4 regions of the Vibrio limimangrovi genome follow, and region 1 is predicted to be linked to each of the others. Evidence: predicted binding sites of a transcription regulator. Region 1 holds the regulator's gene; each other region holds the start of a gene.

Region 1 (2,209 bases):
GCGTACCAATTGACGATAAGCTTAACGAACCTGCCGATCACTTAGCCGTAGAACTCGATTTTTTAGGCAGCATGATTATCCGTTCCAATGAGCTCGAACAAGAAAAACATATGGAACAAGCCTTCTCAAATCAGAATGATTTCATCGAACGTCAACTCTTATCTTGGCTGCCACAATTTGCAGCAAAATGTCAGCAAATGGATGATTTCGGTTTCTACGCAAGCGTCGCGCAACTATTAGTTGCATTTTGCAAACTAGACAGCGCTTACCTTCTTGGTGAATAATTGCCACCAATGATTGGGAGCCTATTTTCGCGCTCCCCAATTTTTATTCGTTTGCCCTTCATTGAGTCCCATTGCTTGCTTTTTTAGCAATCAAAATGTGACATAAAAGACACAAATCTGCTGCTGAAGTCATTGCCAGCCAACCCACATAGGGCTAAAATGTGAACGCAAACGATTAAATATGATTTTTATGTAAACCGCTGAAATAAAGCGGTTTTTGTGTTTTCTTACTAGGTTGACGTTCTCTTCTTCGCTCAGAGAAAGACGATAATATTCATCAACCGTATTGCTACAGACCTTCTACCGTTTTCGGAGCTGTCACTGCGAAACAGATTCAGCGTACACGTTTATGCGGCACTAAGTTTACAAAAGGCACTCAGTAAAAGGTTTTATACTCCAAGGTATATTAGTAGCTCGATACAGGACACCTTTATGGCCACTATAAAAGACGTTGCTCGATTAGCCGGCGTTTCTACTACTACAGTTTCGCACGTCATCAACAAGACGCGTTTTGTTGCAGAAGCAACTCAAGAAAAAGTAATGAAAGCAGTTGATGAGCTCAATTACGCACCGAGCGCAGTTGCTCGTAGCTTGAAATGTAACTCAACTCGTACCATCGGAATGTTGGTAACTCAATCGACTAACCTATTCTTCTCAGAAGTTATCGATGGTGTTGAAAGCTACTGTTATCGTCAAGGTTACACTCTGATCCTATGTAATACCGGTGGTATCTACGAAAAGCAACGCGATTACATTCGAATGCTGGCTGAAAAGCGTGTGGATGGGATTTTAGTGATGTGTTCAGACCTGACGGAAGAACTAAAAGAGATGCTTGACCGTCATTCTGATATTCCAAAAGTGGTCATGGATTGGGGCCCTGAGAGCTCACAAGCCGACAAGATCATGGATAACTCAGAAGAAGGCGGCTACATCGCAACTAAGTATCTGATTGACAACGGTCATACTGATATTGCCTGCTTAAGTGGTCACTTCGAAAAACTCGCGTGCCAAGAGCGCATTATGGGCTTCCGCCGAGCAATGGCAGAAGCGAATATACCCGTAAACGAAGATTGGATTCTTGAAGGTAACTTTGAATGTGATACCGCGGTTCTGGTTGCTGACAAAATTACCGCAATGAAAAAGCGTCCTACCGCAGTATTCTGTTTCAACGACACAATGGCTTTGGGCTTAATGAGTCGTTTACAACAAAATGGCATTAAGATCCCGGACGATGTTTCCGTGGTTGGTTATGACAATATCGAATTGGCAGAATACTTTTCTCCGCCACTTACGACCATTCACCAACCGAAACGCCGTGTTGGTAAAAATGCATTCGAAATTTTACTTGAACGCATTAAAGACAAAGAGCACGAGAAGCGCATTTTCGAAATGCAGCCAGAACTGGTCGTTCGTAATACAGTGAAAAAGCTCAATTAATTGGCAACAAGCGCTCTCCGGAGCGCTTATTTTTTGTCTCAACATAAGCCTTTTACTCAATAACGCTACGACTAAAAGTTAAATGTTTGGTAAGTTGCTGTTTTAGCTGCGTGTAGTCCTTTTCTCACACCCATACCTCTCGTTGAAAAACCTTTGCCCAAGATATGAACACCAAGACATAATCTTGATTAATTTTCCTGAACTAACATCACACTTCATTCGCTAGAATGTGATGTTAATTCAAGAGACAAAGTATTCTCGACAGGTCACGCACAGGGCAAACCATCCGAAAGGGTGGGACGCAAAGCTTCCGGCCTGAACCATTTGATTAATGGAAGGTAGCGGGGTTACCGATGGCAAATATACATATGATGAGTTTACCCTTTAATGACATTGTTCCTGTATGTATTTGCTAACCTCTCGGACCTGACTTTTGGTGGCGTAATGTTAATTACACCGAGATAACACATCATGGATAAACCGATACT
Region 2 (2,209 bases), on a different contig from region 1:
TGTCACTCGTCTACAAGAAGAAACAGGTGCAAGTGTTGTTGATATTGCGAATGCATACAGTGCAGCACGTGAAATTTTCGAACTAGAATCGATCCTTAGTCAGACTCGTGAACTGGACAACATCGCGACAGCACAAGCGCAATACGAAATCATGTTCTATGTTCGTCGTGCACTACGACGTATCGCACGTTGGCTACTACGTAATCGCAGTGGTAAGTATACGGTAGGTGAGTTGATCAACCTTTACAAACAAGATGTGAATGTTATCAGTGAAACACTGGATAGCATGCTTGTTGAGTCAGAAGTTGAAGAGCACAACGAAGTCGCATTGGCGTGGATTGAAAACGGAGTTGAAGTGTCACTTGCTAATAAAGTTGCGCGTCTATCCAGCCTTCAGTCTGCTTTGGATATCTGTGCAGTAGCGAGTGAAACAGGCAAAACAGTTGAGCAAGCGTCTAAGTTGTACTTCAACTTAGGTGATCGTCTATCTCTGCATTGGTTCTTGAAGCAAATCAATAACCAGGCGGTCGACAACAACTGGCAAGCGCTGGCAAGAGCGGCATTCCGTGAAGACTTGGATTGGCAACAACGTCAGTTAACCGCTCAGGTGTTAAGCTGTGCATGTGCTGCAGAAGAGTTCGATGTCATGGCAGCGCTCGATAATTGGTTAGAGACCAATGAACCTTCATTGCAACGTTGGGAAAGTATTCTCAACGAATTTAAGGTGGGCACGGTCCATGAGTTTGCAAAATTCTCAGTTGCTCTTCGCGAACTGGTACTTCTGAACTTGAACTGTTCATCTAGCGACTAGAAGAGAAAAAGTTAAATCAGGCCCCGTAGAAATATGGGGCTTTTTTATTTGGCCGGATTTGTTCTGCTGTAGGTGACAATGTAACTTTGTTTTTAACTTTAAATCTATTGAAATCGATTGCTTTTTCAAAATTAATTATGAATTTTGCATTCAAAATATATGTTTAACCCTTTGTTTTTAATGTGGATTTAATTTTGAAAAATATGATTTTACTTAATCCATTCATTTTCATTGAATTACGATTAAAAACAGTAAATAATATTGTCCCGTTTACACGGGGCTTTTTTCTTTCGGAGGCACAATGCTTTACCGTTTAGCCAGAACTGGCTTTTTCCAACTTGATGCCGAAAAGGCACATGATCTAGCAATCAAGAACTTCCAACGCTTTAACGGCACACCTTTCGATCTTTTCTATCGTCAACAATTACCACATCGTCCAGTAGAGTGCATGGGACTAACATTCCGTAACCCTGTCGGTCTCGCTGCTGGTTTAGACAAAAACGGCGAATGTATCGAAGCGTTTGACGCCATGGGTTTTGGTTTTGTAGAAGTAGGTACTGTGACTCCACGTCCTCAACCTGGCAATGATAAGCCACGTTTATTCCGTTTGGTGGAAGCCGAGGGCATCATTAATCGCATGGGCTTTAACAACTTAGGCGTTGATAACCTGGTTGAAAATGTTAAAAAAGCGAAATTCGATTGCGTCCTAGGCATCAATATCGGTAAGAACAAAGACACTCCGATAGAGAAAGGGGCAGAAGACTATCTGATTTGTATGGAAAAAGTATACGAATACGCTGGTTATATCGCGGTAAATATCTCTTCTCCAAACACTCCAGGATTACGTTCTCTTCAGTACGGTGAGGCACTTGATGAGCTGCTTTCTGAACTAAAAGTGAAACAGGCTGAGTTGGAAAAGAAACACGGCAAGTATGTACCGTTAGCTCTTAAGATCGCGCCAGACTTAAGCGACGATGAGATCGTTCAGATTTGTGAGTCTTTGATTAAGAACAACATTGATGGTGTGATCGCAACGAACACGACGTTGGATCGAACAGTTGTTGAAGGAATGAAACACGCAAACGAGGCGGGTGGCTTAAGTGGCCGTCCGGTACAATCTCGTTCTACAGAAGTGGTTCGTAAACTTCACGAAACGCTTGGAGACAAACTTCCGATTATTGGTGTTGGTGGTATTGACTCTTATGTCGCGGCAAAAGAGAAGATGATGGCAGGAGCGAAACTGGTTCAAGTTTATACTGGCTTCATTTACCACGGACCTGGTTTGGTACGTGATATTGTTAAAAATCTGTAAATTATCTTAACAAACAACTGAGTTTTCAGTGCATGTTACATAAAAAGAGGATCTTGTTTCCTCTTTTTTTTTATCCGTTCATTTGT
Region 3 (2,209 bases), on a different contig from region 1:
AATACGAGAAGAATCTGGCGTGCCCACTTCATCCATGTAAATCAGTTTTTCATTACCAGCAGCATCTTGGACATAGCCGAACTCGAATTTAGTATCTACGAAGATCTGGTCAATCGCTTCTAGCGCACTGCTGATAACGTTAAAGCCTTCTTTCAATAGCTTTTCATACAGTGCGATGTCTTCTGCGCTAGAGAAGTTAAATGCTTCAAAGTTATCCACGATATTTTGGCGAGTGATGTTAACGTCATCCGCTTCTGGTACGCCCGGAATCCCTTTCAAAATGCCTTTTGTAGAAGGTGTCATCAACAATTCTGGGAGCGCTTTGTCTTTTTCAAGACCTTCAGGCAGCTGAATTCCACAGAACTCGCGCTCACCGTTTGCATATGCACGCCACATTGAGCCTGTGATGTATTTACGGCAAATTGCTTCGATTTTAACTGGTTTTGCTTTTTGTACGATCCAAACAAACGGGTGAGGAATATCTAAAATGTGGCTGTCAGCCAAGCCGTTGTCTTTAAAAAGCTTAAACCAATGGTTAGAGATCGCGTTTAATGCAGCGCCTTTACCTGGCACACCTTTAAGACCACCTTCACCATGCCAAATACAATCAAAAGCAGAAATACGATCGCTGATCACCATGATCGCCAGAGGTGCGTCTGGAGCTACGTCGTATCCTTTTTCTTTGATAAGGCGGGCGCTGTCTTCTTCAGTTAACCAGTAAACTGAACGAACTTTACCACTGTGAACAGGTTTGTGAGTGCGAATTGGCAGGTCGTCATTGACGGCAAGTACTTGATTAGCAAGGCTCATTGCGACATTCCTATTATCTGAATCAAACGTCATAAAGAGAAGATATTCAGCGAAAATTAACAGCTGAATAAATCGAATGTGGGCATCATACCAGAACTATTTTAACTCGCCAGAGAAAAAGCAAACGTTTGCTTGATTTATGAATTATCTAAGCTGAAGGTGAAAAAGTGCCCCCAGTTAAAGGAGGCGAGATGCAGGATGGGTAACGTCGATCTTGTTAGTGATACTGGTTTACTCTGCCTTCGACGAAAAAGACTTCACATTGATAGCGCTGACCAATGTCACGCAACATGGATTGATTCAGTGGCGCTATGTCATTAGAGGCGACGACTGCACTGGCGTTACCAGAACGAATCGCTTTAATTACAATTTGAACTTCAGAAAGCTGTTGAGAAGGCTTCATCTGAATGACGTTTTTACAGCAAATATTGAAAGCAGTGAGCTGGTCAAAATTGGGACGAGGACACTCGGAAGTAAATAAGATCCACTGTTTCTGCTGTGAAAGCACAGCCAGCTTAGACAGAAGCTGATCAGAAACGTCCATAGGTTGAGTAGCTTGTGCGAGTACATTGTAACGTGAATATGTTTGAGTTTGACCGTGTATCTGCATCTTACTGTTCCTTTATACATGCTGTATGCTTATACAGTAGTTTGTTTTCGATGACCGATCAACTTGTTTTTATATAAATTATGGCGACAACTGTTCTATTTAGAGTTGGAGTTTTTATTAACCTATTGATATTAATTGGTTTATTTTGAGTCTTGATATGTATGGTACGGAGTGCAAAATGTGAGGTGAACCGCAGTATTTAAACGGTATGCACCGAGAGTAATACTGTAAGTACAGCATGGGTTGGGGGGTTATACAGTGCTTTTTCGAAACGTATACAGGTGATTGGCATTGACTGGCGCGCGAGATCGTATTGATAGCAAGTAGGAGTAGGCGAAAAAATACGACAAAAAAGCGCCTTTGTTAAAGGCGCTTTGATAGGATCAGTTCCGTTGACTTGCTCTTTTACTCAACTTTTTCTTTTGCTCAACGGGTGCGTTGAGTCATTCGCTGAAGCATTTGTAATTCACCTTGATTGAACAGGCGAACATCGATTTTCGCCATGTCATAACAAGAACGGCATGAGTGATGATGTTTTCCATCCAAATAGTCATGACGTGTGATAAGAGCCGTTTTTTTACACCAGTCGCAGGTGCCTTCTACAGTGAACATTATTTCTCCCCACCTAGAATAGTTTGAATTTTTAGGTGCTATTTTTCGCAAAGCATTATGACATAAATAAGAGATAGAAGTTAAATGTCTGTTAACTGATTTGAGAGGGAAATCGATTGCAGGTCACTATTTATAGGGGCTAAAAGACGATCGGCTTTGACTGTTCTGCTAAGTTTA
Region 4 (2,209 bases), on a different contig from region 1:
TAGACGAACTTGCGTCTGTGGCTGTGCTAATACTTCAGACAGGTTATCGAAACGAATATTCGTTGAAGTGCCTTGTCCCAGTATGACTGCTGATGCAGAAGGTCCGTATTGAACGATTTTGTTAATTGGCATACCTGTAAACGCGCGGACATGAAGCGCGAACTCAGACATTTCCTGTGAAATCATGGTTACCATGCCGGTATCGTGTGGGCGAGGAGACACTTCGTTAAAGATAACTTTATCGCCTTTCACAAATAGCTCCACACCGAAAATGCCGTAACCACCCAGAGCATTAACCACTTTCTCAGCAGTGAACTCAGCCGCTTTTATCGCGTTCTCAGACATTTCTTGTGGTTGCCAAGATTCACGGTAGTCGCCATCTTCTTGGCGGTGACCGATTGGAGCACAGAAATGTACGCCATCAACCGCACGTACTGTCAGTAGCGTGATCTCGTAGTCGAAATCGATGAAGCCTTCCACGATCACACGGCCTGCGCCAGTACGACCGCCTTCCTGTGCATAATTCCACGCTTTTTCGATGTCGTCTTCTGTTTTGATAACGCTCTGGCCTTTACCAGATGAACTCATTACTGGTTTAACGACACATGGGATACCGACGAATTCTACTGCCGCTTTGAAATCGTCATAGCTATCTGCAAATTTGTAAGGAGAAGTGGCAAGATCAAGCTCTTCTGCGGCTAAACGGCGAATGCCTTCGCGGTTCATGGTGAGTTTAGTCGCCTTTGCAGTTGGAACTACATTCAGGCCCTTCTCTTCAAGCTCAACCAGTTTGTCTGTCGCGATAGCTTCAATTTCCGGTACCACGTAAGCTGGTTGTTCTTTGTTGATGATCTCTTCTAAAGCTTGGCCATCTAGCATATCAAGCACGTAGCTGCGGTGAGCGACTTGCATCGCTGGTGCATTCGCGTAACGGTCACAAGCGATGACTTCTAAACCAAGTCGTTGGCATTCAATTGCTACTTCTTTACCAAGTTCGCCTGAGCCTAAAAGTAATACACGGGTAGCATTCGCGCTAGTTGCGGTACCGAACATATTGTTCCCTTACAAAATAAAGTGATGAGACAAAATTTTCAGGGGATCATACTGAATTTTTCTCGCAAAGCAAACGTTTGCTTCCGGCTTTTTCACAATAAAAAAGCTCTACATCTTGTAGAGCTTCGATCGACATTATTGTCGGTGTTACACGTTAACGAAACTGAGCGGAATATCCGGATTCAGCGCTTCTAACGTCGATTGTGTATCGGCTAAGTGGCTAATCTTGCCTTCAGAATTTTCTACCAAAGCCGCTGCTGTAATTTTATCGAACGTTTCGCCAGCCAGAAGTACCTGAATCAGCGCCACTTGCAGAGGTGGAAGGCTTGGGTTGAATGCGGCATTTTCTGCGTAGGCACCCTGAATAATACGCCCGTCAGCAAGCTCTAATGCTAAGCCGCTTAGGTTGTTCGTGTATGGGGCATGACTCATGTTCATTGCATCAACGGCTTTTTGAATCAATACATCGTCATCATCACATCCAAACTGATGCTTCACGTCTGCCATTAAACCAGATGTGATCCCCAAATCTGCAGGGCCAAACGCTTCAGGAAGGTATTCGTGTAGCGATTTTTCTTCACGCTCTGGTAGCTGTACCTTTAACTCTTTCGCGGTAGACAGCTCATTCATAAACTGACGGCAGTGACCGCAAGGGCTGAAGTTAATTGTAATGTTTTTTAGACCACGTTCGCCTTTCATCCAGGCATGGCTGATTGCAGATTGCTCTGCGTGAACGGTTTGTCCTAACTGAACACCAAGGAACTCCATGTTTGCACCAAAGTAAAGGCGACCTGAGAGACCGCGAACAATCGCGCCAACATAGAATTCAGAAATCGGAGCGTAAGAATAGGCTGCGGCAAAAGGAAGCAGAGCAACACGTAGCTCTTTATCTGATAAGCCAGTAGCGGAAAGTAACTGCTCGAACTGCTGAACTGAAAGAGTGGCATCAAAATCGTCGGCAAGGACGATAGGAGCAAGTTGGTTTGAAAGTGCTTCAGGAGCGTTTGATAGCGCTTGTTCAATGCGACTTTTCATGTTGAATCCTTGTTAATGCATGGACAATTATTCTAAGCAAAGGAGAGAAATGTTCAGTGATTTATATCACGTTTAATTATGCAATAATTGTGCTTGTTACATAATTAGAGTGATGTCACAC

What was found. Region 1 encodes PurR, which represses purine synthesis genes. Its sites were predicted from a motif close to TNANGNAAACGTTTNCNTNA; they were not measured.
Region 2: pyrD (quinone-dependent dihydroorotate dehydrogenase) is a predicted target of PurR. The motif match lies at 917-936, and genes of this name have one in related genera.
Region 3: ACWYU8_RS11785 (phosphoribosylaminoimidazolesuccinocarboxamide synthase) is a predicted target of PurR. The motif match lies at 927-946, and genes of this name have one in related genera.
Region 4: purT (formate-dependent phosphoribosylglycinamide formyltransferase) is a predicted target of PurR. The motif match lies at 1,119-1,138, and genes of this name have one in related genera.

The regions. Positions count from the first base shown of each region.
Region 1 is NZ_JBSUGF010000010.1:113,290-115,498, reverse strand. Features, by position in the region: gene torD (molecular chaperone TorD) at 1-284, shown strand, start outside; gene purR (HTH-type transcriptional repressor PurR) at 717-1,721, shown strand; cyclic di-GMP riboswitch class I at 1,988-2,076, shown strand; gene ACWYU8_RS14940 (TfoX/Sxy family DNA transformation protein) at 2,193-2,209, shown strand, end outside.
Region 2 is NZ_JBSUGF010000008.1:576,067-578,275, reverse strand. Features, by position in the region: gene ACWYU8_RS13430 (NAD-glutamate dehydrogenase) at 1-811, shown strand, start outside; gene pyrD (quinone-dependent dihydroorotate dehydrogenase) at 1,113-2,123, shown strand.
Region 3 is NZ_JBSUGF010000008.1:235,229-237,437, forward strand. Features, by position in the region: gene ACWYU8_RS11785 (phosphoribosylaminoimidazolesuccinocarboxamide synthase) at 1-810, opposite strand, end outside; gene ACWYU8_RS11790 (SulA-like leucine-rich domain-containing protein) at 1,028-1,420, opposite strand; gene ACWYU8_RS11795 (hypothetical protein) at 1,847-2,032, opposite strand.
Region 4 is NZ_JBSUGF010000008.1:266,161-268,369, forward strand. Features, by position in the region: gene purT (formate-dependent phosphoribosylglycinamide formyltransferase) at 1-1,053, opposite strand, end outside; gene cdd (cytidine deaminase) at 1,201-2,088, opposite strand.